DNA from 3 places in the Nonomuraea composti genome. Region 3 is predicted to be linked to each of the others. Evidence: riboswitches for the same ligand, from Rfam matches in the RefSeq annotation. Region 3 holds a riboswitch; each other region holds the start of a gene.

Region 1 (10,081 bases), on a different contig from region 3:
CCCAGCCGGGCCAGCACCAGACCGGCGAGGGTGTCGTAATCGTCGCTCTCCGGCAACGACACCCCCGTGGCCCGCTCGACCTCGTCGAGCCGCAGGCTGCCCGGCACCTCCCAGATGCCGCCCGGGTGCTCGACGGCGCCCACCGGCTCGGGGTCGTTCTCGTCCACCAGCTCGCCGACCAGCTCCTCGGCCAGGTCCTCGATCGTGATGACGCCCGCCAGGCCGCCGTACTCGTCGATGACGCAGACGATGTCGTCCTTGGCCGCCCTCATCCGGTCGAGCACCGCCGGCAGCGGCACCGAGTCGGGCACCAGCAGGGCCGGCCGGGTGATCGCCGCGACGCTGCCCTCCTCAAGGCCGGAGGCGAGCAGCTCGCGGACGCCCGTGACGCCCACCACGTCGCCGTCCTCGCCCACCACGGGGTAGCGGGAGTGCCCGCAGTCGCGCATGACCGCGAGGAGGTCGCCGATCGGCTGCGTGGCACGCAGGACCACCACCCGGGGGCGGGGCACCATGATCTCCTCCGCCGTGCGGTCACCGAACTCCAGTGCCCGCTCCAGGAGGTCGGAGAGCCGGGCGGGCAGCTCGCCCGCCTGGGTCGACTCCGCGATGATGCGGGAGAGCTCCTCGGGGGTCGCGCCGTGTTCCACCTCCTCCACGGGCTCGATGCCGACGCGCCTGAGCAGCCCTGTGGCGGCGTTGTCGAACAGCTTGACCACCGGGCCCACGACCGCCAGATAGACCAGCGTCGAGCCGGCCAGCGCCTTGGCCACCTGCTCGGGCCTGGCGATGCCGAGGTTCTTGGGGGCCAGCTCGCCGAAGACCATCTGCACCACGGTCGCCACGAAGACGCCGATCGCCACGGAGAAACCCGTGATCATCGCTTCGGACAGGCCCGCGCCGGCCAGCCACGGCCGCACGATCACGGCGATCGCCGGCTCGGCCAGGAAGCCGACCAGCAGCGCCGTCACCGTGATGCCGAGCTGTGCGCCGGAGAGCATGAAGGACAGGCGGGAAGTGACTTGGAGCGCCTTGTCGGCGGAGGTGTCGCCGGCGGCGGCCTGCTCACGCAGCGCGGCCCGGTCGGCGGCGACGAAGGCGAACTCCTGGGCGACGAAATAGCCGGTCGCCGCGGTGAGAAGCAAGAGGGCCAGCAGCCCGAGATAGGCGCTCACCGCAGTGAGCCCTCAGAGGAACCCGTGCCCGAGCACGGGCGAAGACTCCACGGGTCCGGATCGGACACGATCATCCCTTCGGTAGAGGTCGTCCATAACCGTAACGACGCAGGTGGCATCTATGTTTCCGCAGTGACTCTGAGCTAGTTCTGAGTACTTTTCCGTGGGAAAACCTTGGCGGAACGTCTTCACTGCTGGGGGGTTGGACGTAGCGTCTATGACAAAGCGAAGGGAAGAAGGCGAAGTGACCGAGGACGACCGTACCCGGGCCATGCGCTCACCAGGCGACGGCCGCCCGCTGCCCCCACGGCCCAGTGACGGCCTGCGCTCGGGGGGCGCGCCCGCTCACCGGCTCCCTTCGGGAGGGCCGGGAGCGCCCACGCACCAGCTTCCCACCGCCGCCCAGGCTCCCGAGTCGCCGCGGGCCGACGAGCCGCCCCGGGCGAGCTCACGGGTCTACGGCCGCGAACGCTCCGGCAAGAGCCCGGTCAGGCCGTTCCGGTCGCGCGGTGACGAGCCGCCCGGCGGGTCCGGAGGCCAGGAAGGGCGCGGAGGCGGTCTCAAGGGGCCGCGCAGGAGGATCTCCTGGAAGGCGATCGTCGCCGTCGTCGCCGGGCTCCTGGTCGTGTTACTGGTCGCGGCCATCGCCCTGTTCTTCGTGATCGACTCGCGGCTGGCGGGCATCGACGGCGTGCTCGACGACTACCAGGGCCGCCCGGCCGACACCCCCGGCACCAACTGGCTGCTCGTCGGCTCCGACAGCCGCAAGGGCCTGACCGCCGCCCAGCGCAAGAAGCTGGCCACCGGGCGGGCCGCGGGGCAGCGTACGGACTCGATGATGCTGCTGCACATCCCCGACGGCAGCGACAAGCCCACGCTGGTCAGCCTGCCGCGCGACTCCGCGGTCACGATCCCCGGCAAGGGGCGCAACAAGCTCAACGCCGCCTACGCCATCGGCGGCCCCAAGCTGCTCGTCCAGACCGTCGAGACGGTCACCGGCGTGCACATCGACCACTACATGGAGATCGGCTTCGCCGGGTTCGTCGGCATCGTCGACGCCATCGGCGGCGTCGAGATCAACGTACGGGCGGCCGTCGACGACCCCAAGGCGGGGCTCAAGCTCAAGAAGGGCGTCCAGGTGCTCAACGGTTCCCAGGCGCTCGGCTACGTCCGCACCCGCAAGGGCGGCGCGCTGCCCGACTTCGAGCGGACCAAGCGGCAGCGGCAGTTCCTCGGCGCGGTCGTGAAGAAGGCCGCCAGCCCCGGGGTGCTGCTCAACCCGTTCACCTCGGTCCCGCTGGCGTTCAGCGCCACCGACGCGGTCGAGGTCGACTCCGGCACGGGCGCGTTCAACCTGCTCTCGCTGGGGCTGGCCATGGGCGACAGCCCCGTGACGACGGTGGTGCCGTTCGGCGGCACCGAGATCGCGGGCGGCGGGTCGGCGGTCAAGTGGGACCGGACGAAGGCGCTGGCGCTGTTCGACGCGCTGAAGGCGGACAAGCCGGTGCCGAAGGAGATCCTCGACGCGGGCTGACGTCCATAGGGTTGGCCGCTTGGTCGAGAGGGTCAGTCGCCTCCGCCGTCGCCGCCCCCGTCTCCGCCGTCCCCGCCGCCGCCACCGCTTCCCGAGGAGGTGGAGGTGCCGGTGAGCAGGACGGCGGACTCGATGGCGGCGATGGTCTGCGCCACCGCGTCGGCCGCCCACGCGCCCTTGGCGATCTCCTTGACGCGCCTCCTGCTCGCGCCGCCGAACGCCGTGCGGCTCAGCCCGGCCGCGCGCGTGATCGCGATCAGGGCAGCCGTACGCTCGTCCGGCCGGGCGCCCGCCAGGACGGCGGAGACGCGCTCCCTGACGTCCGCCTCCACCCCGGGGTGCGCCTCCGGCCAGCGGGTGACCGGGAAGAGGCCCAGCACCCTGCCGCGCCGCTCGCTCAGGACGCCCGCCGCGGCCAGCCGGGACAGCAGGCGGTCGCGCAGCTTGTGCGACTGGAGCTTGCGCACCCACCAGACGGGGCTGCGGCCGGCGCTCTTGGCGGCGATGAGCGCCAGGGCGGCGTCGAGCTCCGGGTCGCCGAGCGGGGCCGGGTCGGTGACCGCCAGCCTCTTGCGCACCCGGCCCGCCAGCTCGATCCGCCCGCGCACGGCCAGCTCGGCCAGGACCGCTCCGGCGATCGCCGGGTCGAGCCGCGTGACGCTGATGAGCGGCTTGCCCTTGTCGTCGCTGTAGGCGAGCAGGAGGAGCTCTTCGGCGATCGTCACCGTCATGCCGTGAACACTAATCTCCCAGCCATGAGCATTTCGGCGAGATTGCACGCGATCGGGCACCCGCTGCTCCAGGCGCAGCTCGGCCACGCCACGGTGCGGGGCATCGGGCGCGGGGACCTGCCGGAGGCGGTGTTCCGGTCGTGGCTGGAGCAGGACTACCTGTTCCTGCTGGACTACGTGCGCGTCTTCGCCCGGCTGGCCTGGCAGGCGCCCGACGGGCATCTGGGCGACCTGGTGGACCTGGCGCACACGACCTTTCACGACGAGCTGAGCCTGCACCGGTCGATGTCGGCGGAGTTCGGGGCCGACCTGGAGGGGGCGGTGAAGGGGCCGGCGTGCGCGGCGTACACGGCGTTCCTGCTGGAGTCGGCGGCCTCGTACGCGGAGGGGCTGGCGGCGCTGTACCCGTGCATGTGGGGATATTCCAACCTCGGGCGGATCCTGGCGGAGAACCCGCCGAAGGAGCCGCGCTATCGGGCGTGGGTGGACACGTACGCGGATCCGGGGTTCGCGGCGCTGACCGCGCGGATCGGGCAGATGATCGACGAGGCGGGGCCCGATCCTGACCGGGCGGAGGAGCTGTTCACCGAGGGGATGATGCACGAGCTGGCGTTCTGGGACGTACCCTGAGCCCGGCGAACGTGGACACCGGGGAGTGGCACGTACCCTGGTGGCATGCCCGAACTTCCCGAAGTGGAGTCGCTCACCCACTTCCTGCGCGAGCGGGCGGTGGGCCGCACGATCCTGGGGGTCGACGTGGTCGCCATCCAGGCGCTCAAGACGTTCGACCCGCCGGTCACCGCGCTCGGCGGGCTGACCGTCACGGGCGTGGCCAGGCACGGCAAGTTCCTCGACCTCGACTGCGACGGCCTGCACCTGGTGATCCACCTGGCCCGCGCCGGGTGGCTGCGCTGGCGTGACGACCTGTCCGGCGCCAAGCCGGTGCGTCCGGGCAAGGGGCCGCTGGCGGTGCGCGTGCGGCTGGCGCCCGATGACGAGGGGCCGGCGCCGGGGTTCGAGCTGACGGAGGCGGGGACGCAGAAGCGCCTCGCCGTCTATGTCACGAAAAATCCGGACGAAGTGCCGGGCATTGCCGCGCTCGGCCCCGACCCGCTCGCCGAGGGCTTCACGGTCGACGCGCTCAAGCGGATCATCGGCGGCAACCGCACCCAGATCAAGGGGCTGCTGCGCGACCAGAAGGTGATCGCGGGCATCGGCAACGCCTACTCCGACGAGGTGCTGCACGCCGCGAAGATGTCCCCGTTCAAGATCGCCGCCACGCTGACCGACGCGCAGATCGCCGACCTGCACGAGGCCATCGTCACCACGCTGCGCGACGCCGTCGAGCGGGCGCACGGGCTGGCGGCCAAAGACCTCAAGGCGGAGAAGAAGTCGGGCCTGCGCGTGCACAACCGCGCGGGGCAGCCCTGCGACGTGTGCGGCGACACGATCAGGGAGGTCTCGTTCGCCGACTCCTCGCTGCAGTACTGCCCCACCTGCCAGACAGGCGGCAAGCCGCTGGCCGACCGCCGCCTGTCCAAGCTGCTCAAATAGTGCTGAGAGCCCTTTCCCGTACGCGCGTGCGCAGGCCCGCGACCGCGATGACGGCGGCCAGCAGCGTGGCCGTGACGGGCACCACCAGGGCCGTGCGCATCGCCTCCAGCCCGGCGCCGGCGTCCGTGGCGCCGCCGAGGGCGGCCACGTTCACGGCGGTCACCATCGACAGGCCCAGGGCCGCCCCGAACTGGAACGAGGAGTTGATCAGGCCGCCCGCCAGGCCCTGCTCGTGCTCGGCGATGCCGTCCGTGGCCACGATCGTCAGCGGGCCGTAGACGAAGGCGAACATCAGGCCGATCAGCAGCATCGACGGCAGCATGGCCGCGTACGTCCAGTCCAGGCCCACGCCGAGGAACAACGCGTAGGCCAGCAGGCCCGACAGCAGGCCGCCGAGCACGACCTTGGCGTTGCCGTACCGGTTGACCAGCCAGGGTGTGAGCGTGGGGGCCAGCACCACGTCCGCGGCGGCGGCCAGCAGGGCCAGGCCCGTCTGGACGGTGGACCAGCCGCGCAGCTCCTGGAGGTAGAGCGTGACCAGGAACTGGAAGCCGAAGAAGGAGGCCGTGAGCAGCGCGGCCATGACGTTCGCGCGGACCAGCGGGCCCGAGCGCAGGATCCCGAGGCGGACGAGCGGGCTGGCGGAGCGGCGCTCGACGGCGACGAAGAGCGCGAGCAGGGCCAGGCCGGCGGCGAAGGCCCCCACGGTCAGGAGCGGGCCGTCGGAGGGGTGCTCCAGGCGTACGACGCCGTAGACGAGCAGGATCATCGCCCCCGTGATGGTGATCGCGCCCGCCACGTCGAAGCTCCCCTCCGCGCGGTCGCCCCGGTCCTTGATCAGGGGGACGGCGGCGACCAGGATGGCCAGCGCCAGCAGGACGGGCGCGAAGAACACCCAGCGCCAGCCCATCGCGGCCAGCAGCCCGCCGATCACGAGACCGAGCGCGAAGCCGCCGGCGGCGGTGCCCGCGTAGATCAGCAGGGCCCGGTTGCGCTGCGGGCCCTCCGGAAAGTTCGTGGTGATGAGGGACAGGCCGGCGGGCGTCATGAACGCGGCGGCCACCCCCGTGACGAACCTGGCCACCAGCAGCACCCACCCCTCCTCAGCGAAGCCGCCCAGCCCTGAGAAGAGCAGGAACACCACCAGCCAGAGCAGGAACATCCGCCGCCGCCCCAGCAGGTCGGCCGCCCGCCCGCCGAGCAACATGAAACCGCCGTAACCCAGCACGTACGCGCTCACGACCCCGCTCAGCATGCCGGTGGACAACCCCAGGTCGGCCCGGATGGACGGGAGCGCGACGTTCAGCATGGCGACGTCGATGCCCTCAAGGAAGATGGCACCGCACAACACGATCAGGACACCCCAGGATCGGGTGGGCACAGGCATGACAAAGACCCCCGGTTACGAATAGGCATTCGGTTCTCTCTTGTAACCGCCCCACATCATGCGCCAGCATGATTTGTCGTGGAAGAAGGCACTTCTCAATCACTCGGTTACTGCGAAGGCACCGTGGACGACGACTACGACGTGCGCCAGTGGGACGTGCGTGAAGACTGCGAGGTCCGCCAGATACTCGACCGCATCGCCGACAAGTGGTCGCTGCTGGTCATCGCCCTGCTCGACTGCCAGAGCCTGCGCTTCACCCAGCTCCGCCGCGAGATCGACGGCATCAGCCAGCGCATGCTCAGCGTCACGCTGCGCCAGCTCGAACGCGACGGCCTGGTCAGCCGCACCGTGCACCCGGTCGTGCCGCCACGCGTGGACTACGAGCTGACGCCGCTCGGCCGGACGCTGCACCAGACCATCAAGTCGCTGGTGACGTGGACCGAGCAGCACCAGGAGGAGATCATCGCGGCCCGTGCGTCCTACGATGCCAGGCGCGAGATGATGGAGACATGACCGTTCCCGAGATCGAGGCCACCGCCGTTCCCGCAGACGCCTACCTGCTCGACGTCCGCGAGCAGGACGAATGGCTGGCCGGCCACGCGCCTGAGGCCGTCCACATCCCCATGACCCAGATCCAGGGCCGGGTGGACGAGGTGCCGAGCGACCGTCCCGTCTACGTCGTCTGCCGGGTGGGCGGCCGGTCCATGAACGTGGCGGCCTGGCTCAACCAGCTCGGGCGCGAGGCGATCAACGTGGGCGGCGGCATGCAGGCGTGGGAGTCCGCCCGCCGGCCGATGGTCAGCGAAACGGGACAGCCGCCGTACGTCGCCTGAACTCGCCCACTATGGTGGTTCTGCCGTCATTGAGGCATGATGAGGGCACAAACTACAGATCGTCGCGGGAGCTTGGGGCAACCAGGCTGAGAGGGCAGATACCGCTGCTGCCGACCGCCTGAACCTGTCCGGGTAATGCCGGCGTAGGGAGTGTGCGATGTCGCATGTCGCCGACGAAGTTCCGCTGACACTCGAAGGGCGGCCGCCGAAGACGCTGGGCGTGCTCGACCAGGGCGCGCTCTGGGCGAACCTCGGCGTCAGCCTCCTCGGCTTCTCCGGGGCGATGTTCCTGGTCGACCCGCTGGGCAACGCCCCGCTGAGCCTCGCGGCGGCGCTCGTGGCCACCGTGGTCGGCAGCCTGATCGGCACGGCCATGGTGGGCCTGTCGGCGGTGCCGGGCACGCAGACGGGGCAGCCGGCGATGGTGCTGCTGCGCGGGCTGTTCGGGGCCCGGATCTCGTACGTGCCGACGGTGCTGAACATCGTGCAGATGCTCGGCTGGGGCGCGTTCGAGCTGTGGGTGATCGCCACCGCCGCGGGCACGATCTTCCCCGTGCCGTACGCGGTGTGGGTGATCGTGGCGGGGGTGCTGACCACGGCGCTGACGATCTGGCCGCTCGGGTCGATCCGGGTGCTGCGCCGGTACGTGACCGTCGGGGTGATCGTCGCGCTGGTCTGGTTCGCCTGGTTCTTCCTGCGGGAGGCGCCGCCGCAGGAGGGCGGCTCGTGGACGGCCTTCCCCGCCGCGGTCGACTACGTGATCGCGCTGTCGGTCTCGTGGGTGCCGATGGCGGCCGACTTCGCCCGGCACTCGCGCTCCACCGGCGCCGCCTTCACCGGGGTCGTCGGCGGCTACACGCTGGCCCAGGTGGCCTGCCTGGGGCTCGGCGTGTACGCGGTGGCGCTGGCGGGCGACGCCGACTCCGTGTTCGGCACGTTCGTCGCGGTGCCGCTGGGCGCGTTGTTCTTCGCGATCCTCGTGCTGCGCGAGACCGACCAGTCGTTCGCCAACGTCTACTCCACCACGGTCTCGCTGCAGAACCTGATGCCCCGCGTGGACCGCCGGGTCTTCTCCGTCGCCATCGGCGTGCTCACCGTCGTGATCGCCCTGCTCGTGGACGTGACCTCGTACGGCGCGTTCCTGGGCGTGATCGGCGCGGTGTTCGTGCCGATGTTCGCGGTGCTGGCCGTGGACTACTTCCTGCTCGGCGGCGCCCGGCGCTGGAACACCGAGGAGTGGGCGCCGTCGCGCTGGTCGATGCTGGTGCCGTGGGCGCTGGGCTTCGCGGCCTACTGGCTGACGACCTCGACGCCGACGATCGCGGCGTGGGACGCGTTCTGGGCGGGCGCGCGCGAGGCCATCGGCTTCACCCGGCAGGTGTGGATGAACGGGGCGCTGGGCGGCGCGCTGGTGGCCGCCGTGGTCACGCTGCTCATCGGCCTGCTGGTGCGGAGGCCTTCCGTTCGACGTTGAGCAGGTGCTGCTTGGCGTGCTGCCCGCCCGCGTAGTCGCCGAGCGCGCCGTCCTCGCGCACCACCCGGTGGCAGGGCACGATCACGCAGACGGGGTTGGAGGCGAGGGCGTTGCCGATGGCGCGCAGCGCGCGCGGCCGGCCGATGCTCTCGCCGATGCGCTCCAAGGTCGTGGTGGTGCCGTAGGGGACGGCCATGGTCTTCTGCAGCACCGTGCGCGCGAACGGCGTGGCCAGCGCCAGGTCCACCGGTGTGGCGAACGTGCGCAGCCGCCCCGAGAAGTACGCGTCGAGCTCTCTGCGCACCGGGTCGAGCCGCCTGGCGTCGGGCCCGATGAACGTGCCCACGTGCCGGCTGACCAGCTCGTACACGTCGTTCTCTGCCTCGAAGCTGCACGCCGCGATGCCCTTGCCGGTGACGGCCAGCACCAGCCTGCCCACGGCGCCGTCGTAGGTGCCGAAGGCGATGTCGGGCGGGGTCTCGCCCCGATAGGTGCTGGAGGTCACCCGCAACAGGGCATCGAGATCGTTGCTCGACATGCCTCGCACCCTCCCACCGCCGGGAATCACCGTGACCGCAGCGTATCGGACGGATCTCCCGACGCACCCACCGCACCACGTGCACTATGGAGTAGTGGGGGACGAATGGGCCGGTAGTGACGATGAGATCGCTCGCGCGGCGCTCGCCAGCTCGCCCAACGCCGTCGTGGCGCTCGACCGGGATCAGAGCGTGCTGGTGTGGAACGCCGCGGCGGAGCGGGTGTTCGGCTGGAGCGCGGACGAGGTGATCGGGCGCAGGGCGCCCATCGTGCCGGACGAGCTGACCACCGAGCACACCGCCGCCCTGGAGCGGGTGCGCACGGGCGAGCCCGTGTCGCTGCGCACCAGGCGCCTGCACAGCAACGGCACCCTGCTCGACCTGCGGGTGGACATCAGCGCACTGCGCCTGGGCAGCGCCGTGGGCGGCTACGTGTGCGTCTACCATCCGGCGCTGGCCGACCACGTGGCCAGGGAGCGGGTGGCGCGCCGGGCCAGGCTCGTGCGCCGGCTCACCGACGTCGTGGGCGACATCAACTCCGAGCTGGAGCTGTCGGCGGTGCTGGACCGGATCTCGGCCAGCCTCACCGAGCTGACCGGCGCCGACGCGGGCGGTTTCGTGCTCATCGAGGGGGAACGGCTGCGGCTGGTCAGTACGTACCAGTTGCCCGCTTCGATCAGGGGCACCACCACCGAGCTGCGTACGAGCCTCGTGGACAAACTTTTACGGACGGGCAAGACCGTGCTGCTGGAGTCGCACGGTCTCGACGACCTTGTGTGGGCGCGGCTGAGCGGGCTGCACACGATCGCGCTGGGGCTGGCCGCTGTGGGCGGGCGGCCGTACGGCGCGCTCTACGC
Region 2 (10,081 bases), on a different contig from region 3:
TCGATATTTCGGAATTTGGATCCTCAGCAGCTGCCCCCGGGGTTCGCGCTCGAGAACGGCAAGATGCTGCGGGTCCAGTTGCCCCACGAGGTGCTGGCCAAGCAGGGGTCCATGGTGGCCTTCCAGGGGCAGATGGACTTCGACTACGAGGGCGCCGGCGGGATCGGGAAGCTGTTCAAGAAGGCCATGACGGGGGAAGGCGCCTCGCTGATGCGGGTGCGGGGGGAAGGGCTGCTCTACCTCGCCGACAACGCCGATGACATCCACCTGTTCTATCTGGAGAACGAGGGGATCACGGTCAACGGGCGTAACCTGCTGGCGTTTCAGCCGCAGCTCACCTGGGACATCCAGCGGGTGCAGGGGGCGGGGGTGGCGGCCGGGGGGCTGTTCAACACGACGGTGACGGGGACCGGGTGGGTGGCGGTGACCACGCATGGCACGCCGGTGCTGCTGGACGTGGCGCGCATGCCGACGTTCGCCGACGGGCAGTCCGCGGTGTGCTGGAGCTCGGGGCTGCAGGTGGGGGTCAATCGGACGATGAAGATGGGGGCGTTGATCGGGCGAGGGAGTGGGGAGGCCATGCAGCTGGCGTTCAGGGGGCAGGGGTTCGTGCTGGTGCAGGCCAGTGAAGGGGCTCCGGTCGTTCAGGCCTCCCATTGAGCCCTCGATGCGGGGGTTCTCGTCGGTCCCAAGACTCCATGGACAAGGTGTTCTACCAGCGCGACGAGGATCGGATCGCCGCGGCGAAGGAGCTGTTGAGCAGTGACTGGTGAGCCACAGCCGTACGCGGCCTACGAGCGGCTGATCGCCGACCTGGACGCCGCGAAGGCCCGGTACCGGCTGATCGAGCACGCGCCCGAGGGCCGGACCGAGCAGGTCAGCGCATTGCGCGGGAACGCGGTGGCGCAGGCGGCGAAGTGCCTGATCGTGATGGTCAAGGTCGGCAAGAAGCAGTCCCGGTACGTGCTGGCGGTCGTGCCGGGTGACGCGCGGCTCGATCTGCAGGCGGTCAAGGCGCTGCTCGGCGGCACGTACGTGGCCTTCGCCGCCACCGAGAAGGCCGAGGAGCTGGCGGGCAGCGTGACGGGGACGGTGCTGCCGTTCAGCTACGACCCCCGGCTCGAGCTGGTCGCAGACCCCTCCTTGCTGGACCAGCCCGAGCTGTTCTTCAACGCCGGCAGGCTCGATCGCTCCGTGGCGCTCAACACTGAGGACTATGTCCGGCTGGCGTCCCCACGGGTGGCGCCCATCACGAGCGATCCGGCCGCCACCAGTGATCCCTCCGTTACGGGTGGTCAGGTGGTTACGAGCAGGTAGGCGTGGGAGCGGTGTTGGTGCCGGTCCAGGAGGCCAGGAAGCCGAACGTGGTCGAGGCCCCGGGCGCGAGCGACCCGTTCCACGTCGCGTTCCGTACGGTCACCGAGGAGCCGCTCGCGCTCAGCGTCCCGCCCCAGAGCTGGGTGATCTGCTGACCGTCGGCGAACGTCCACGTCACCGTCCACGAGGAGCGCGGCGTGCTACTGGTGTTGGTGACGGTGACCTCGCCCTGGAAGCCGCCCTGCCACTGCCCGGTGCTCTTGTACGTGGCGGTGCAGCCGCCGGGCGGCGGGGGCGTGATGGTGGTGGTGACGGTGGGCGTGGCGGTGTTGCCGAGGGCGTCCACCAGGGCCGGGTACCACTTGTCGGACATCTTCTGGTCGCCGGCGGCGTTCGGGTGCACCCCGTCGTAGGTGTCGGTGCTGGTGCTGAAGCCGGTCCACTGGTCCACGACGGTGATGGGTGACTGGAGGGTGGAGGTGGCGGCGGCCCAGGCGGGGATGGCGTTGTTGAAGTTGACGGCGCGCTGGGCGCAGTCGGCGCAGGTGGACGGGTTCATCGGGATGATCTTGGCGACGAGGATCTTCATGTTGGGGTTGCTGGCCCGCATCTGGCCCACGAGTGTCGTGAACGCGCTGAGGATCGTCGCCGGCGCGATGTTGCTCCACACGTCGTTGGTGCCGAAGTGCATCAGGACGATGTCGGGCTTGGTGGCGGAGAGCCAGCCGGGCAGCAGGCCCTGGTTGGCGACGTTGGTGGCGAGGTAGCCGCCGTGTCCCTCGTTGTCGCCGTCGTAGGAGACCCCGCAGCCCTGCGGCGGCAGGGTGCCGACGAAGTCGATGTTGGTGTGGCCGGTGCTCTGGAGGCGGTTCCAGAGCAGGGCCCGCCAGCAGCCGGGGGAGCCGGTGATGGAGTCGCCCAGGGGCATGATCTTGATGGGGGCGGCGCTCGCCGTGGCCGTGGCCGCGAATAACACCGCCGCCGCCAGCGCCACCAGCGCCGTCACTACCGAGACGATCGTGGTCCTGCTGCGCATCGTGCGCTTTTCCGTCCGTACGCCTGCACGAAACATCGTGTGCTCTCCCGTCCGTACGCCTGTGCGAAACGTAGGAGCGGCGGCAGCTCCCGAGCCTGCGCGAATCGTAGGATCGCGGGAGCGGGCCCGGGAAGCACGACGATCATGGCGGGGTGCTGACCTGGGCGGACGGATGTAACTTTCAGCGGCGCACGACCGCCAGCGGGCACGGCGCGTGGTGCAGGAGCGCCTGGCTGATGGAGCCGATGAGCATGCCCGCGAGCTGCCCGTGCCCCCTGGACCCGACCACCAGCAGGTCGGCGCGCGCGGACGCCTCCTTGAGCACTTCCACCGGGTGCCCGTGCACGACCTCGGCCACCACGTGCACCCCGGGGTGCCGCTCCCGGTGCCCGGCCAGCGACTCTTTCAGCGCACGCAGCGTGTCCTGCTCGCTCTCGCGGGAGGCGGGCTCGAAGCCGCCGGGCTGGGGCCAGGCCCATGCGCGGACGACGCGGAGCCGGGCGCCGCGCAGCTCGGCCTCGGTGAAGGCGAAGTCGAGGGCCCGCCCGGCGCCGGGTGAGCCGTCGGTGCCGGCCACGACCTCGCCGCGCGGCGACGGGGGCGGGTCGTGGATGAGCACGACGTCGGAGGGCGCGTGCGCGGCGACGCCGTACGCGACGGATCCGACCAGCAGGCCGCGCACGCCGCCGATGCCGCGGCTGCCCACCACCAGCAGCTCGGCCTCCTCGGACGCCTTGACCAGCGCCGAGCGGGGGTCGCCGGGGAGCAGCGCGCCGTCGAGGCGCACCTCGGGCCACACCCGGCGGGCGCGTTCGCAGGCGGCGGTGAGGACGGTCTCGGCGCCGTCGCGCATCCACTGGGCCACCTCGGCGTAGCGGACGGCGCCCTCGCACACCCACTTCGGCACGGCGTGCGCGACGGTCAGCGGCGCCTGCCTGAGCCGGGCCTCGGCGGCGGCCCAGCCGGCGGCCTCCAGCCCGGTACGGGAGCCGTCCACCCCTACGACGATCATGACAGCGCGTAACACTCGACCTCGGCACGGCGGAACGGCAGCCCCTGTGCCTCGGAGTCGCGGGCGCACCTGCGCTCGGACCTGCTGAGCTTGAGCGTGCCGCAGACGGTGACGCCGGAGTAGGTGCGGCAGTCGAGCCCCGGGTCGGTCCTGCCGACGCGGTACATGCGCTTGACGGCCGCCCGGCACTTCGCCTTCCCCGTGTCGGAGTAGCGGCACTGGGCGATCAGAGTGTCGTACTGTTCCTGGCTGACTTCGTGCCGATCCATGCCGTCCCCGGCGGCGGCGGTGGCGCCGGACGCGGCCAGCACGACGATGAGTCCTGCGACAGCGGCGAATCTCTTCATGTTTCCCCTGATGGGGACCGTACCGCTGACGGCGATCGCCAAACCTGCGCGGCGCGGGTTTCGGGCGGGCCGGGGCGTGGGTACGATCACCGCCGACCAACGCGGGAGCCCGGTGGAGACCGGGCTGAGAGGACGGCTGACAGCCGCCGACCGCCAGAACCTGCTCCGGATAATGCCGGCGAAGGGAGTTTGCGCGATGACGAGCGCGCGTTTTTCCAAGGTTTACCAAGGTGAGCTGCGGGTGCCGATGCGCGAGGTGCGCCTGTCGAACGGCTCGTCGGTGACGCTGTACGACACCTCGGGCCCGTACACCGACCCCGCCTACGAGCCGGACCCGCGGCGGGGCCTGCCGCGCCGGCGCGAGGAGTGGGTGCGGGAGCGGGCGCGGGCGGGTCACCCGGTCACGCAGGTGGGCTGCGCCCGGCGCGGGCTGGTGACCAGGGAGATGGAGTTCGTCGCGGTGCGCGAGGGCGTCACCCCCGAGTTCGTCCGCCAGGAGGTGGCCGCCGGCCGGGCCATCATCCCCGCGAACGTCAACCACCCGGAGTCCGAGCCGATGATCATCGGCCGCGAGTTCCTCGTGAAGATCAACGCCAACATCGGCAACTCGGCCGTCACCTCCTCCATCGAGGAGGAGGTCGAGAAGATGACGTGGGCGACGCGCTGGGGCGCCGACACGATCATGGATCTGTCCACCGGCGCCGACATCCACGAGACCCGGGAGTGGATCCTGCGCAACTCGCCCGTCCCGGTCGGCACGGTGCCGATCTACCAGGCGCTGGAGAAGGTGAAGGGCCGGCCGGAGCTGCTGTCGTGGGAGGTCTACCGCGACACGCTGATCGAGCAGTGCGAGCAGGGCGTCGACTACGTGACCGTGCACGCGGGCGTGCGGTTGGCGCACGTGCCGCTGACCGCCGGGCGGAAGACGGGCATCGTCTCGCGGGGCGGCTCGATCATGGCCGCCTGGTGCCTGGCGCACCACCGCGAGAGCTTCCTGTACGAGAACTTCGCCGAGATGTGCGAGATCCTGGCCCGCTACGACGTGTCGTACTCGCTGGGCGACGGGCTGCGCCCCGGCTCGATCGCCGACGCCAACGACGAGGCCCAGTTCGCGGAGCTGCGCACGCTGGGCGAGCTGACGGCGATCGCGCGCGAGCACGACGTCCAGGTGATGATCGAGGGGCCGGGCCACGTGCCCATGCACAAGATCAAGGAGAACGTCGACCTGCAGCGCGAGCTCTGCGACGACGCCCCGTTCTACACGCTCGGCCCCCTCGTGACGGACATCGCGCCCGGCTACGACCACATCACCTCGGGCATCGGGGCCGCCATGATCGGCTGGTACGGCACGGCCATGCTCTGCTACGTCACCCCCAAGGAGCATCTGGGCCTGCCCGACAAGGACGACGTCAAGACCGGCGTGATCACGTACAAGATCGCCGCTCATGCGGCGGACCTGGCCAAGGGGCATCCGCGCGCGCAGGCGTGGGACGACGCGCTGTCGGACGCGCGCTTCGAGTTCCGCTGGGAGGACCAGTTCGACCTGTCGCTCGACCCTGAGACGGCGCGCTCGTTCCACGACGAGACGCTGCCGGCCGCGCCCGCGAAGACCGCGCACTTCTGCTCGATGTGCGGCCCCAAGTTCTGCTCGATGCGGATCAGCCACGAGATCAGGGACGCGGGGTACGCGGAGAAGGCGGCCGAGTTCCGGCGGCTCGGGGGCACGATCTACGTGGAGTGACGCATTGTCCAATGTCCAAACCCGCAGGTCTGGACATTGATGACGGGGATTGCCGCTCTTCTGGTGGCAACGTGACAGTGAGCCCGGCCGGGGCTTCCACGACCACCAGAAGAGAGGATCTTTCGTGTCGATCAGAACTCGCGCGGCGGTCGTCGCCGCCGCGTCCGCCGTCGTCGCAGGGCTCGCCGCCACGCCGGCCTCCGCCGACGTCCACCGGGGGGTGGCCGGGTGCTTCGCCTGGTCCTGGGGCGACGGGAACACCTCGGTGACCGTCTACTGGCACAACCGGTGCACGACCAAGCACAAGATCACCATCAAGTACAGCCTGAGCTGGACGTACAAGACCTACACGGCCACCGTCGGCGGCGACGGCAAGGGGCACAAGAAGTTCCAGACCGCCTCGATCGTGTCCATCAAGGACGCGGGCCGCGCCTAACCCGGCAGCGTCTCCCCGCCGATCGGGGCCAGCACCTCGCCCGTGTAATACGACGAGAGCCGGTTCGAGGCGAAGAACACGTACGACGGGGCGATCTCGTCCGGGTCGGCGGCCCGCCCCATCGGCACCTGCTTGCCGAACTGCTCCACCTTCTCCTGCGGCATGGTCGCCGGGATCAGCGGCGTCCACACCGGTCCGGGCGCGACGGCGTTGACCCGGATGCCGCGCTCGACCAGGTTCTGGGCCATGGAGTAGGTGAAGGCGTTGATGGCGCCCTTGGTGGCGGCGTAGTCGATCAGCGTCTTGTTGCCGCGCAGGCCGTTGATCGACGAGGTGTTCACGATGGCCGCGCCCTCCCGCAGGTGCGGGAGCGCGGCCTTCGTGACGCGGTAGTAGCTGTGGATGTTGACCGCGAACGTGTGCTCCCACTGCTCGTCGTCCAGCTCCTCCAGGCCGTCCACCGGCGCCTGGTAGGCCACGTTGTTCACCAGCACGTCCAGGCCGCCCAGCTCGGAGACCGCCTGCTCGACGACGGAGACGCAGTGCGCGCGGTCGGCCAGGTCGCCGGGCAGCAGCACGCAGCGCCGCCCGGTCTCCTCGACCAGCTTGCGGGTGTGCGCGGCGTCCTCGTGCTCGGTCAGGTACGCGATCGCGACGTCCGCGCCCTCCTTGGCGAACGCCACCGCGACCGCCCGGCCGATGCCCGAGTCGCCGCCGGTGATCAGCGCCTTCTTGCCGCTGAGCAGGTCGCGCCCGACGTAGTCGCGCATCTCGTCGCGCGGCTCGGGCGCCATCTCGCCGGTGTGGCCGGGGTAGGGCTGGTTCTGGGGTGGTGGTGTTTGCGACATGCCAGCGGCCTGCCCTTCATCGGGTATGGCTAACGCCAGCTATGTCACGAATCCTTGTGATCTGAGCCAGTCGCGGGCCACCAGGACGGGCACGTCGCCGTCCACGTCCACCTGCGCGTTGAGGCCGCGCATCACCTCGTCGGTGAGCTTCGCGGAGATGGGCGCGAAGAGCTTGGCGATCTCCGGGTGGGCGTCGGCGAGCTGCCGCCGCATCGTCACGGACACGTTGTAGAGCGGGAAGAAGTGCCGGTCGTCCTCCAGCACGACCAGGTCGAGCGCCTTGATCCGGCCGTCGGTCGTGCTGATCAGGCCCATCGCGCACTGGCCGCTGGAGATCGCGTTGTAGAGGATGCCCACCGACACCCGGCGCACGCCGGCGCGAGGGACGTCCGCGCCGTACGTCAGGCCGTAGCCGCGCAGCATGCCGAGGAAGCCGTCGTCGCGGCCGAAGGTCTCGTGGTCGACGCAGAACGTGCGCCGCGCGACAGGGATCTTCGTCAGGTCGGAGATCCTCGTCAGGCCGTACCGCTGCGCCGTGGTGCGTTTCAGGCCGATCGCGTACGTGTTGTTCAGCGGGGCCGGCGGCAGCCAGACGATGCCGTTCGTGCGCAGGTCGAGGTCGCGCACGGCCGCGTACTGCCGTTGCGCGTCGGGGATGGGGGTCTCCTGGCCCAGGTACGTGATCCAGCCCGTGCCCGTGTACTCCCACATGAGGTCGGCGTCGCCCCTGGTCAGCGAGGCGCGGGCGTTGACGCTGCCCTGCACGTTCGTCTGGTCGGCCACGTCCGCGCCGGCGGCGGTGAGGGCGAGCACCGCGATCTTGCCGAGCACGAGCTGCTCCGTGAACTCCTTCGACGTCACCCTGACCCGCACGCCGTCGAGCGCGGGCACCGGGCGGATGCTGCCCGGCTCGACCGGCGGCACGAACGACGACGCGGGCCGCAGCCCGCACGCGGCGACCGCACCTGTGACGAGCAGCAGCGCCACCAGCGCTCTCACGTCAGGCCCTTCGGTGACAGGTAGCGCTGCGCGAGGCCGCCCAGCCAGTCGATGATCAGCGCCAGCACCGCGATCAGCACGCAGCCCGTGATCAGGACCAGGTTGCGTTGCGTGCTCACCCCCGTCGTGATCAGGTCGCCGAGCCCGCCGGAGCCGATGAACGCCGCGATGCCGGCCGTGCCCACGTTCAGCACCAGCGTCGTGCGCACCCCCGAGAGGATCACCGGCGCCGCCATCGGCAGCTCCACCTTGAACAGCACCCCGGCCGCCGACATGCCGATGCCCCGGCCGGCGTCCACCAGGCGCGGGTCCACCTGCTCGATCCCCACCATCGTGTTACGCAGCGTCGGCAGCAGGCTGTAGGCGAACAACGCGACCACCGCCGTCCAGAACCCGATGGTGAACAGCACCGCCAGCAGCACCACCAGGCCCACCGCCGGGGTGGCCTGGCCCAGGTTCACCAGCGACAGCACGACCGGCGTCGCCCTGCGCAGCGCCCGCCGGGTCAGCAGCACGCCCAGCGGCAGCGCCACGACCAGCACCAGCACCGTCGAGAAGAACACCAGCTCGACGTGCTCCCACGTGCGCCTGACGAGGAACGCCAGGTTCAGCGAGCCGCGCTCGATGCCGTCGAGCGGCACGGCCTGCGTGTAGCCGACCATCGCCGCCGCCACGGCCAGGTAGCACAGCGGCGGCAGGATCACGTGCCACGACCGCCCGATGCGCGGCTCCGGCGTGGTCTCCTCCTTGGCCGCCGCGCTCTCGACCGTCACGGGGCCTCGCCCCTGCGCAGGCGGCGCTCCCGCTCGCGGGCCTTGATGGACTGGATCGCGTTCTGGACCGTGCCCAGCGACAGCGCCCCCGCGTACGCCCGCCGCCTGCCCAGCACCGGCAGGACGTCGGTGTCGGCGTTGAGCAGCGTCTCCAGGGCGTCCTGCAACGTCATCCGGTGAGCGATCGAGACCGTCACCGGCTCGCCCGCGTCGCCGACCGGGCCCTGGATGCCCTCCAGCTCGGCCTGGGCGATCCACCGCAGCGGGCGGCGCATGCCGTCGAGGATCAGCGCGTGGCCGCGGCCGTCCAGCTCGACCTCGCGCAGCAGGTCGCGCGCGTCCATGTCCTCGGAGGCGTACGGGATCCGGTCGAGCTCGATGTCGCCCACGTGGGTCAGGCGCAGCAGCCGCATCGAGGAGCCGCCGCCGAGGAACTGCTCGACGTGGTCACTGGCCGGGTTCGTCAGGATCTCGGCCGGTCGGGCGTACTGCACGACGTGGCCGGGACGCTGCATGATCGCGATGTGGTCGCCGATCTTGAGTGCCTCGTCCACGTCGTGCGTGACGAACACGATCGTCTTGGCCAGCTCCTCCTGGAGGCGCAGCAGCTCGTCCTGGATGCGCTCGCGGCTGATGGGGTCGAGCGCGCCGAACGGCTCGTCCATGAGCAGCACCGGCGGGTCGGCGGCCAGGGCCCTGGCCACGCCGATCCGCTGCTGCTGGCCGCCCGACAGGCGGCGCGGATAGCTGTTGCGGTACGTCTCCGGCTCCAGGCCGACCAGCGTGAGCAGCTCGTCCACCCGCTCGGCGATGCGCTTGCGGGGCCAGCCGAGCATCCTCGGCACCTGCGCGATGTTCGCCGCCACCGTCATGTGCGGGAACAGGCCGGCCTGCTGGATCACGTAGCCGATGTGCCGGCGCAGGCGGTCGGGGTCGATGTCGCGGGAGCTGCGGCCGCCGATGAGGATGTCGCCCGACGTCGGCTCGATCAGGCGGTTGATCATGCGCATGGTGGTCGTCTTGCCGCAGCCGGAAGGGCCGAGCAGGACCACGATCTCACCCGCCGGGATGTGCAGGTCCAGCTCCCGCACGGCCGGCTCGCCGCCGCCGGGGAACGCCTTGGTCACCTTGCGCAGCTCGATCGGCACGCCGCCGGCGGCCCCGTCAGCCATGCCTGAGCCCGGGAGTCGTCAGCCGGCCCAGCAGGACGAAGCAGCCGTCGAACAGCAGCGCCAGGATCGCCACCCCGATCGTGCCGGTCAGGGCGGAGTTGACCGCGTTCGCGCCGCCCAGCCGGGCCAGGCCCGAGAAGATCTGCTCGCCGAGACCCGGGCCCGAGACGTACGCGGCCACCGCGCCGATGCCCATCGCGAGCTGCGTGGCGACCCGGATGCCCGTCAGGATCACCGGCCAGGCAAGCGGCAGCTCCACCCGGGCCAGCGACCCGCGGCGGCTCATCCCGATGCCTCTGGCCGCGTCGACCAGCGTCGCGTCCACGCCGCGCAGGCCCACCACGGTGTTACGGATGATCGGCAGCAGCGCGTACAGGACGATCGCGGTCACGCTCGGCGC
Region 3 (10,081 bases):
CCGCCACCTCCCGCAAAACCTGACCTGCCCTGAGGCGGTGCCGGGCAGGCGCCGGGCGGGAAGTCATGCGTCATGCCGCGGCACGGCCCGGGTCGACGCAGGCGACGGCCGGGATGCGGGCGCGGGGATCGTTAACCGGCCTGTTGCCTGCTCGCAATGGAGGGGCGGGTACCGGCATGGTTCCCTATGGCAGCCCAATGTCAGGATGATGAGTCACGCCTTCCTGCCCGCTCGCACCGGGCAGGAAGGCGTGTCTGGACATTGTTCATCATCAGGTGGGAGTTCGTAGTGGTTCAGCATGTTCTGGTCGCCCCCGACAAGTTCAAGGGGTCGCTGACGGCTGCCGAGGTCTGCTCCCGGGTGTCGGCCGGGCTGGGCGTGCCCACGGTGGAGCTCCCGGTCGCCGACGGCGGCGACGGCACCGTGGACGCCGCCGTGGCCTGCGGCTTCGAGCGGGTCACGATCGACGTCACCGGGCCGACCGGCGAGCGGGTCGCCGCCTCGTACGCCTGGCAGCCCGCCGGCACGGCCGTGGTCGAGCTGGCGGAGGCGTCCGGCCTGCGGCGGCTGCCCGGCGGGCGCGAGCCGCTGACCGCGACCAGTTACGGCACCGGCGAGCTGATCGCCGACGCCGTGCGCCGCGGCGCCAAGCGGGTGGTGCTCGGGCTGGGCGGCAGCGCCTGCACCGACGGCGGCGCCGGCATGGCCCAGGCGCTCGGCGCCCGCCTGCTGGACGCCGAGGGCCGCGACCTGCCGAGGGGTGGCGCGGCGCTCAAGGAGCTGGCCCGCATCGACATGTCGGGCTTCATCGAGGTCTCCGGCGTCGAGTTCGTGGTCGCCAGCGACGTGGACAACCCGCTGCTCGGCCCGCACGGCGCCGCCGCCGTCTACGGCCCGCAGAAGGGCGCGACCCCCGACGACGTCAGGACGCTGGAGGCGGCGCTGGCCCGGCTGGCCGCCGTCGCCACCGCCACGCACGGGCTGATGGGCGCGGTCGAGCACGACGACGTCGTGCGCGCCATGGGCGTCGCGGGGGCGCCGGGCGCGGGCGCGGCCGGCGGGGTCGGGTTCGCGGCGCTGGCGTTCCTGCACGCCGAGATCAGGCCCGGCATCGACTACCTGCTCGACCTGCTCGGGTTCGGCGAGCTGGTCAAGGGGGCGCGCCTGGTGATCACCGGCGAGGGGTCGCTGGATGAGCAGTCGCTGCGCGGCAAGGCCCCCGTCGGCGTCGCCCAGGCCGCGGCCAGGGCCGGCGTGCCCGTGGTGGCCGTCTGCGGGCGGCGCACGCTCGCCGACGCCGAGCTGAAGGCCGCCGGCATCGAGGCCGCCTATGCCCTGACCGACCTGGAGCCCGACCCGGCCCGCTGCATGGCGGAGGCCGGGCCGCTGCTCGAGCGCCTCGCCGCCCGGATCGCCGCCGACCGCCGGCTGGGGGGCGATGGATGACCCCGTTCGATCTCGTCGTCAGGTCGCGCAGGACCGTCACGCCCGAGGGCGAGCGCGCCGCCGCCGTCGCCGTGCGCGGCGAGAGGATCGCCGCCCTGTACGACTACGCCGCCCCCCTGCCCGCGGCCGAGGAGGTGGACCTGCGCGACCTGGCGCTCCTGCCGGGCCTGGTCGACACGCACGTCCACGTCAACGAGCCCGGCCGTACGCACTGGGAGGGCTTCGACTCCGCCACCAGGGCGGCGGCGGCCGGCGGCGTCACCACGATCGTGGACATGCCGCTCAACTCCCTGCCGCCCACCGTCTCCTGCGACGCGCTCGACGCCAAGCTGCGGGCCGCGGAGGGGCAGTGTCACGTGGACGTCGCGTTCTGGGGCGGGGCCGTCCCCGGCAACGTCAAGGACCTGGCGCCGCTGCACGGGCGCGGGGTGCGCGGGTTCAAGTGCTTCATGTCGCCGTCGGGCGTGGAGGAGTTCCCGCCGCTGGCCGACGGTGAGCTGCGGCTCGCCCTGGAGGAGGTCGCCGGGTTCGGCGGGCTGGTGATCGTGCACGCGGAGGACCCGGAGCTGCTGGCCGAGCCGGAAGGACCCGGCTACGCCGCGTTCCTGGCGTCGCGGCCCGGCGCCTCCGAGCGCAGCGCCGTCGCCCGGCTCGTGCGGCTGGCGGAGGAGACCGGCTGCCGGGTGCACGTCCTGCACGTCTCCAGCGCCGAATGCCTCGACGTGCTGGAGGCGGCGCAGGCGCGCGGCGTGCCGGTCTCCGCCGAGACGTGCCCCCACTACCTGACGCTGGCGGCCGAGCAGGTGCCCGAGGGCGGCACCGCGTACAAGTGCTGCCCGCCGATCCGCTCGGAGTCCAACCGCGACCTGCTGTGGGACGGGCTGCGGCGCGGCGTGCTGAGCTGCGTCGTCTCCGACCACTCGCCCTCCACGGCCGACCTCAAGGTGCCCGACTTCGCCGCCGCCTGGGGCGGCATCTCCTCGCTCCAGCTCGGGCTGACGGCGGTCTGGACGGAGGCCGCCCGCCGCGGGCACGGGCTGGCGGACGTGGCCCGCTGGATGTCGGCCGCCCCCGCCGCCCTGGCGGGCCTCCCCGGCAAGGGCGGCATCATGGCCGGGAACGACGCCGACCTCGTGGCGTTCGACCCCGCCGCCGACACCCTCGTGGACGCCGCCCGCCTCCACCACAGGCACCCCGTCACCCCGTACCACGGCCGCACGCTCAAGGGGGCCGTCCTGACCACCTGGCTGCGCGGCCGTCCGGTGGACGGGCGGCCGCACGGACGACCGATGCTGGAGGCCCGCGCATGAGTCCTTTCACCCGGCTGCCCGACCTGGCCCTGCGCACGCTCGGCGGCTCGGTCCTGGCCGCCAGCGACGAGTCGTTCGCCGAGAAGGAGAGCCTCATCAGGCCCGGCAGGCCCGGCTTCCGGCCCGGGACGTTCGGCAGCAAGGGGCAGGTCTACGACGGCTGGGAGACCCGGCGCCGGCGCGCGCCGGGGCACGACTGGGCGCTGGTGCGGCTCGGCATCCCCGGCGTGATCCGCGGGGTCGTGATCGACACGGCCTGGTTCAAGGGCAACTACCCCACCCACGCCTCCGTGGAGGCCGCCTGCGTCGAGGGGCACCCGTCGCCGGCGGAGGTGCTGGCGGCGCCCTGGACGGAGGTCGTGCCGCTGTCGAAGCTCACCGGCGACGCCGAGCATCCCTTCGACGTCCACGACGAGGGCCGCTACACCCACGTACGGCTGAACATCCACCCCGACGGAGGCGTCGCCCGGCTCCGCGTGCACGGCGAGGCCCGCCCCGACCTCAGCATTTACGACGGCCTCGGGCTCGACCTGGCCGCGCTCGCCAACGGCGGGCTCGTCACCGCCTGCTCCGACGAGTTCTACTCCGCGCCCAGCAACGTGCTCGCGCCCGGCCTGGCCCGGCACCAGGCGGAGGGCTGGGAGACCGCGCGGCGGCGCGACGGCGGCAACGACTGGCTCGTCATCCGGCTCGCCGGGCGCGGCGTCGTCAGGCTCGCCGAGATCGACACCACGAACCTGCTGTTCAACGCGCCCGCCGCGGTGACGCTGACGGGCCTCGACGGGGACCGCGAGATCGAGCTCCTGCCGAGGACCCGCCTGCAGCCCGACACGCCGCACCGCTTCCGGCTCGGGCGCGAGGAGCCGGTCACGCACGTCCGCGTGGACATCCACCCGGACGGCGGCCTGGCCAGGGTCCGCCTCCACGGACACCTGGCCTGAACACTCCTCCTACTGCCAGAGGTAGACGAGGCTGCCCGCGGGCCGCTCGCTGTTGGGCAGCGGCCGCTGGTACTGCACCACGCCGCCGCCGCCCAGCCGCTGCACCCGCACCTGGAACCCCAGGGCCTCCAGCTCGGCCTTCGCGTCGTTGACGTTCTTGCCGATCACCCCGGGCACCAGGGCGAACTGCTCGTCGTCGCGCGCCTCGCCGTGCCTGCGGAAGAAGTCCCAGATGTCGCTCTGGCAGCGCGACACCGTCACCATGACCTGCGCGCCCTTGTCGACCTCGGCCTTGGCCTTGGGCGCCTGCGCGATGACCGTGCACGGCTCGGCGTCGTCGTCGACCTCGTTGACCTGCACCTGGAAGCCCTGGCGGGTCAGGAACTCGGCCGCCTGGTCCTTCGGCATCCCGCCCACGTCGGGCATGGTGAGCCCGGCGCTGACGTAGATGACGACCTTGGTGCCCTCCTTGAGCTTCTCGCCCGCCTGCGGCGAGGTGCGGATCACCTTGTCGCGCTCGACGTCGGGGTTGGCCAGCCGCTTGACGCCGCCGACGTTCAGCCCGGCCTTGGCGATCTCGGCGCGGGCCTCGTTGGCGGTCTTGCCCTCGACGTTGGGCACCACGATGCGCTTGGGGCCGAGCGAGAGCACCACGGTGATCGTGGAGCCCTTCTCCAGCTCGACGTTCGCGGCCGGGTCGGTGCTGAGGACCAGGCCCTCGGCCACCTTCTCGTCGTACTGGCCGTCGGCCTTGCGCACCAGCAGCCCGGCGCCCGCGAGGTTCTTCTCCGCCACGGCGAGGTTCTGGCCGATCAGGTCGGGCACCTTGACGTACTCGGGCTGGGCGAAGTACCACCCCGTCACCCCGACCGCCGCCACCATCGCGACGGCCAGCGCCACCAGGAACCAGTTGGGGCGGAACCCGCGCCGCCGCTCCGGAGCCTCCGCCCGCGGCTGGACCAGCGTGTGCGCGGGCGCTGGCTGCGGCATCGACGCCGCGCCGGAGTGCGCGCCGTGCGGCGGCGCGGCCATGCCAGGTCCGGGGCCGGGGCCGGGGTAGGCGCCCTGCGGCAGCGCCATCGTCGCGTGGGGCGCGGCGAGCGGCTGCGAGTGCGACATCACCGGGCCGGTGCCCGGCGGGATCGTCGTGCGCGGCAGCATGCGGTGCGCGTCGACCGCGGCCACCAGCATCGCCGTCGCGTCGGCGGGCCGGTGCTCGGGCTCGCGCGCGGTCGCGCTCGCCACCAGCGTGTCGACCAGCGGCGGCACCTCCGGCGCCACCGACGACGGCGCCGGCACCGTGTCGTGGACGTGCCGGTAGGCCACCGACATCGGGGTCTCCCCGTCGTACGGCTGCTGCCCCGTCACCAGCTCGAACAGCATGATGCCCGCGGCGTAGACGTCGCTGCGCACGTCGGCGGCGCCGGTGATGACCTGCTCCGGCGCCATGTAGCCGACCGTGCCGATCATCACGCCGGTACGGGTCTGGTTCGTCGCCTCGATCGCCTTGGCCAGGCCGAAGTCGACGACCTTGACCCGGCCGTCGTCGGTCATCAGGACGTTCTCGGGCTTGACGTCGCGGTGGACCATCCCGGCCTGGTGGGCGGCGCCGAGCGCGGCGAGCACCGGGATCATGATCTCGAGCGCCTCGCGGGCGGGCAGCCTGCCGCGCTCCCGCAGGATGTCGCGCAGGGTCCGGCCCGGGACGTACTCCATCGACAGGTAGACGACGTCGTTGTCGGTGCCCTGGTCGAAGACGTGCACCACGTTGGGGTGCGAGAGGCTGGCAACCGACTTGGCCTCGCCGATGAACCTTCTGACGAACGCAGGGTCCTCGGCGAGCGAGCGGTGCATGACCTTCAGCGCCACCGTCCGGTCGAGCCGGATGTCGAGCGCCAGGTAGACGGTCGCCATACCGCCCCGGGCGATCCGGCTCTCGATGCGGTAGCGCCCATCGAGGAGCCGCCCGACCAGGGGGTCCGCAGTCGTCGTATCCACCCCGCCGAGTTTACGGGCGTTTTGCCACCGGCATGGCCCTGGCGCCCGAAACCGATGCGGAGACGTTCTCCACGGAACGTCCCCGCCCGGTCGCGCAGCGGCATCGGCCCTGAAGGCGCGCCGCTGTCAAGGGGCCATCGGGGACGACGCCTCGGCGTAGCGGCGGCGCGGGATGCGGCCCGCCTGCCGGGCCAGCCGCCCGGCCGTCACGGCCGCCTTCATGGCCGCCGCCATGAGGTCGGGCCGCTGTGCCCGGGTGACCGCCGTGGCCAGCAGGACGGCGTCGCAGCCCAGCTCCATCGCCAGCGCGGCGTCGCTGGCCGTGCCGATGCCCGCGTCGAGGATGACCGGCACCGAGGCGGCCTCCACGATGAGCTCGATGTTGTGCGGGTTGCGGATGCCGAGCCCCGAGCCGATCGGCGCCCCCAGGGGCATCACGGCGGCGCAGCCGGCCTGCTCCAGCCGCCGCGCCAGCGCCGGGTCGTCGCCGATGTACGGCAGCACCACGAACCCCTCGGCCACCAGCCGCTCGGCCGCGTCGAACGTCTCGATCGGGTCGGGCAGCAGCGTCCGCTCGTCGGCGATGACCTCCAGCTTGACCCAGTCGGTGCCCAGCGCCTCCCTGGCCAGCCGGGCCGTCAGCACGGCCTCGCCCGCGGTGAAGCAGCCCGCCGTGTTCGGCAGCACCTTGATGTCGCGCTGGCGCAGCACGTCGAGGACGGAGCCGCGGGTGCCGGGGTCGAGCCGGCGCATCGCCACCGTGGTCAGCTCGGTGCCCGACGCGACCAGCGCCTGGTCGAGCACCTCCAGCGAGGGCGCGCCGCCGGTGCCCATGATGAGCCGGGAGGAGAACTTCTCCCCGGCGATGATCAGATCATCCACCTTGCACCGCCGTCAGCACCTCCACGCGGTCACGGTCGCGCAGCGCCGTCGTCTCCCAGGCGCCGCGCGTGACCACCTCGTCGTTCACGGCCACGGCCACTCCGGTGGTGGCCGAGGTCAGCGTGTGTACGGCCTGGGCCACGGTCATGCCGTCGGCCACCTCGTGGGTAGAGCCGTTGATCACAACAATCATGAAATTTCCCGAAATCTCCCTGGCGCGCACAGCGCCGCCAGCTCGCTCTCCTCACCCAGCAGGATCGCGGTCGTGAGCGGGGCCAGCAGGACGCCGCCCCGGTGATGCCCCGTCGCGTACGCCAGCCCCGGCGTCCCGCTCGGGCCGATCAGCGGAAGGTTGTCCGGAGTGCCCGGACGCAGCCCCGCCACCACGTCGGCGACCTCCAGCTCGGTGACGCCCGGCACCAGCTCCCTGGCGTCCCGCAGCAGCTCGTAGAGCCCGCCCGCCGTCACCTTCGTGTCGAAGCCCATCTCCTCCTGCGTGGCCCCGACCACGAGCTCGCCGTCGCCCCGGGGGACCAGGTAGACGGGCGAGCCGTGCACGGTGCCGCGTACACACCGGCTGAGCAGCGGCCGCGGCGAGCGCAACCGCATGATCTGCCCCTTGACCGGCCGCACCGGCACCTCGGCCAGCTCCGAGCTCCACGCCCCGGCCGCCACCACGACCCGCTCACCCCGCACCTCACCCCGCGCCTCGCCGGGCACCTCTCCCGGGCCGTGCTCGGGCTCGTGCTCGTGCTCGGGCTCGTGCTCGGGCTCCTGATCGGAGGACGGCGGGGCGAGGCGTACCCCCGCGACCCTTCCGCCCTCGTACAGGAGCCCGGTCGCGCGCGCCCGCACCACGGGGACGCCCAGCCGCTCCAGCGCGGCCAGCAGGGCCGCCGTCACGCGGCGCGGGTCCACCCACGCGTCGCCCGGCGCGAGCAGGCCGCCGCGCACGGACGGGGCCAGCATGGGCTCCAGGCGGCGGCACTCACGGCCGGTGAGCCGCTCGACCGGCAGCCCCAGCTTCTCCATGTACGCGGCCAGCTCGCCCAGCGCGGCCATGTCATCGGCCCCGAACGCGACGTCCAGGGTCCCGTCGGCCCGCAGATCCAGCGCCCGCGCCTCGGCCCGCGCCACGCCGCCCTCTGCCGTGAAGCCCGCGTCGGCGGCCAGCTCGGCGGCGAAGGCGGGCCAGCGCCGCAGCGAGGCCACCCCCAGCCGCAGCAACGGCCCCTCGGTGTAGGTCACCTCGCTGACCGGCGCGAGCATCCCCGCCGCCGCGTACGAGGCCCCCTTGCCGGGAGCCGGATCCACCACGGTGACGGGCCGCCCCTCGCGCGCCATCCGCCAGGCCACCGAGAGCCCGACGACCCCGCCACCCACGATCACATCCACCTGCGCTCCCTTCGCCGGCATGATCCGGATCAGGTGTCTTGCGGTCGAAGGCCCGTGAAAGCCTTCCTCTCAGCCCGGTGAACGGCCGGACTCCCGCGCGTCTTACCCGAACAGCCTACGGCCTCGGTGCGACGCCCGGGCACGCCCCCCGTTATGGTCATGAGCGTGAACCATGTCGTGGTGGTGGGAGCCGGCCTGGCCGGAGTGCGTACGGTGGAGGCCCTGCGCGGGCGCGGCTTCACCGGCCGGATCACGCTGATCGGCGAGGAGCGCCATCGGCCCTATGACCGTCCGCCGCTGTCCAAGGCGGTGCTGAAGGGCGAGGCCGACACCAGCTACGTCGACACCGACCTCGACGCTCTCGGCGTCGAGTTCTGGGCGGGCGTCGCCGCCAAGTCGCTGCGTCCCGGCGTCGTGGAGACCACCGAGGGCGAGGTCCCCTACGACGGCCTCGTGATCTCCACCGGCGCCGACCCGATCCGGCTGCCCGGCGACGGCCCGCAGCACGTCCTGCGCACCATCGACGACGCCCACGAGCTGCGCGCCGTGCTCGTCCCCGGCGCCCGCGTCGCGATCATCGGCGCCGGCTGGATCGGCGCCGAGGTCGCCACCGCCGCCCGCCGCGCCGGCTGCGAGGTCACGGTCATCGAGAGCGCCTCCACGCCGCTGTCGACCGCCGTCGGCACCGAGATCGGCGGGCGCACCCTGCCCTGGTACGACGGCCTCGACCTGCGGCTCGGCGTCATGGTCGACTCCGTCGACGAGGGCGGCGTGCGGCTGGTCGGCGGCGAGTTCGTCGACGCGCACGTCGTCGTCACCGGCATCGGCGTCCGCCCCGCCGTCGAATGGCTCGCCGACGCCGACATCGACCTGCACAACGGCGTCGTCACCGACGAGCACCTGCGCGCCTCGCTGCCCGGCGTCGTCGCCGTCGGCGACTGCGCCGCCTGGTGGTCGCGCCGCTGGCGCACCCGCCTGCGGGTCGAGCACTGGGACACCGCCCTCAACGCCCCCGAGGTCGCCGCCGCGACGCTGCTGGGCGAGGAGGCGGTGTACGACCCGGTGCCGTACTTCTGGTCCGAGCAGTTCGGGCACATGCTCCAGTACGCCGGCCACCACCCCGCGGGCGACCGGCTCATCTATCGCGGCGAACCCGAGGACAAATGGTCGGCCGTCTGGCTCACCGCCGACGACACCCTCGCCGCCGTCCTCGCCGTGGACCGGCCGCGCGATCTCGTCCAAGGACGCCGTATCATCGACGCCGGGTCCCGTCTCGACGCGGAACGCCTGGTAGATCCACAAGTACCCCTACGGGATTGTGTTGTTTGAGCAAGCACGCCATGTGGTAGTTGTGGTTTCGTGACGCTTTCTGTTGCACAGATCGACCGGGAGACCGACCAGCTCGTAGACGAGTGGCTCACCCTCCCCGAAGTGGCCTCGCGCCTCGATCTCCCGATCGGGCGGGCCAAGCAACTCCTCCGGGACCACAAGCTCCTCGGCGTGCGCCGGGGCAGCGGCGGGCCGCAGGTGCCCGCGGTGTTCCTCGACGGAAAGGACGTGATGAAGGGCCTGCCAGGCACGCTCACCGTGTTGCAGGACGCCGGCTACGACGATGTCGAGGCGCTGCGCTGGCTCTTCACCCCAGACGAGTCCCTGCCGGGGTCGCCCATCGAGGCGATCAAGGCCGGCCGTCACACTGAGGTCAAGCGGCGTGCCCAAGCCCTCGCTTTCTGAGGCCCGCCTCTATCTCTGCACAGACGGCCGCCGCGACCGCGGCGATCTGGCAGAGTTCCTCGACTCGGTGCTGGCCGGCGGCGTGGACATCATCCAGCTGCGGGAGAAGGGCCTGGAGGCCCGCGAAGAACTCGCGCTCCTCGAAGTCTTCCGCGACGCCTGCGACCGGCACGGCAAGCTGCTGGCCGTCAACGACCGGGCGGACATCGCCTACGCCGCCCGGCCCGACGTGCTCCACCTGGGGCAGGACGACCTTCCCGTGACGGTCGCGCGAGAGATACTCGGCGACGACATCGTCATCGGACGGTCCACCCACTCCACCGCCGAGGCATCCGCCGCGGCCGTGGAGGAGGGCGTCGACTACTTCTGCTGCGG

The links. A riboswitch is a leader RNA that binds a small molecule or an ion and turns the genes downstream of it on or off. The one in region 3 is predicted to bind thiamine pyrophosphate.
Region 1: linked by a shared signal. The riboswitch ahead of HCN51_RS32080 (purine-cytosine permease family protein) and the one ahead of HCN51_RS51745 (FAD-dependent oxidoreductase) in region 3 are both predicted to bind thiamine pyrophosphate.
Region 2: linked by a shared signal. The riboswitch ahead of thiC (phosphomethylpyrimidine synthase ThiC) and the one ahead of HCN51_RS51745 (FAD-dependent oxidoreductase) in region 3 are both predicted to bind thiamine pyrophosphate.

What each region holds. Positions count from the first base shown of each region.
Region 1 is NZ_JAATEP010000026.1:83,320-93,400, reverse strand. It holds gene HCN51_RS32120 (CNNM domain-containing protein) at 1-1,175, opposite strand, end outside; gene HCN51_RS32115 (LCP family protein) at 1,420-2,709, shown strand; gene HCN51_RS32110 (GOLPH3/VPS74 family protein) at 2,742-3,440, opposite strand; gene HCN51_RS32105 (TenA family protein) at 3,465-4,070, shown strand; gene HCN51_RS32100 (Fpg/Nei family DNA glycosylase) at 4,116-4,994, shown strand; gene HCN51_RS32095 (MFS transporter) at 4,987-6,381, opposite strand; gene HCN51_RS32090 (winged helix-turn-helix transcriptional regulator) at 6,505-6,894, shown strand; gene HCN51_RS32085 (rhodanese-like domain-containing protein) at 6,891-7,214, shown strand; TPP riboswitch at 7,269-7,381, shown strand; gene HCN51_RS32080 (purine-cytosine permease family protein) at 7,372-8,688, shown strand; gene HCN51_RS32075 (methylated-DNA--[protein]-cysteine S-methyltransferase) at 8,648-9,226, opposite strand; gene HCN51_RS32070 (ATP-binding protein) at 9,321-10,081, shown strand, end outside.
Region 2 is NZ_JAATEP010000004.1:167,153-177,233, forward strand. It holds gene HCN51_RS08125 (AIM24 family protein) at 1-660, shown strand, start outside; gene HCN51_RS08130 (YbaK/EbsC family protein) at 763-1,317, shown strand; gene HCN51_RS08135 (cellulose binding domain-containing protein) at 1,304-2,353, opposite strand; gene HCN51_RS08140 (universal stress protein) at 2,535-3,365, opposite strand; gene HCN51_RS08145 (hypothetical protein) at 3,362-3,712, opposite strand; TPP riboswitch at 3,804-3,916, shown strand; gene thiC (phosphomethylpyrimidine synthase ThiC) at 3,909-5,453, shown strand; gene HCN51_RS08155 (hypothetical protein) at 5,578-5,889, shown strand; gene HCN51_RS08160 (SDR family oxidoreductase) at 5,886-6,737, opposite strand; gene HCN51_RS08165 (glycine betaine ABC transporter substrate-binding protein) at 6,777-7,736, opposite strand; gene HCN51_RS08170 (ABC transporter permease) at 7,733-8,509, opposite strand; gene HCN51_RS08175 (ABC transporter ATP-binding protein) at 8,506-9,681, opposite strand; gene HCN51_RS08180 (ABC transporter permease) at 9,674-10,081, opposite strand, start outside.
Region 3 is NZ_JAATEP010000074.1:381-10,461, reverse strand. It holds gene HCN51_RS51780 (polyprenyl synthetase family protein) at 1-23, shown strand, start outside; gene HCN51_RS51775 (glycerate kinase) at 289-1,446, shown strand; gene allB (allantoinase AllB) at 1,443-2,756, shown strand; gene alc (allantoicase) at 2,753-3,697, shown strand; gene pknB (Stk1 family PASTA domain-containing Ser/Thr kinase) at 3,707-5,695, opposite strand; gene HCN51_RS51755 (thiazole synthase) at 5,822-6,577, opposite strand; gene thiS (sulfur carrier protein ThiS) at 6,570-6,770, opposite strand; gene HCN51_RS51745 (FAD-dependent oxidoreductase) at 6,767-7,972, opposite strand; TPP riboswitch at 7,962-8,079, opposite strand; gene HCN51_RS51740 (NAD(P)/FAD-dependent oxidoreductase) at 8,132-9,301, shown strand; gene HCN51_RS51735 (Rv2175c family DNA-binding protein) at 9,332-9,706, shown strand; gene thiE (thiamine phosphate synthase) at 9,684-10,081, shown strand, end outside.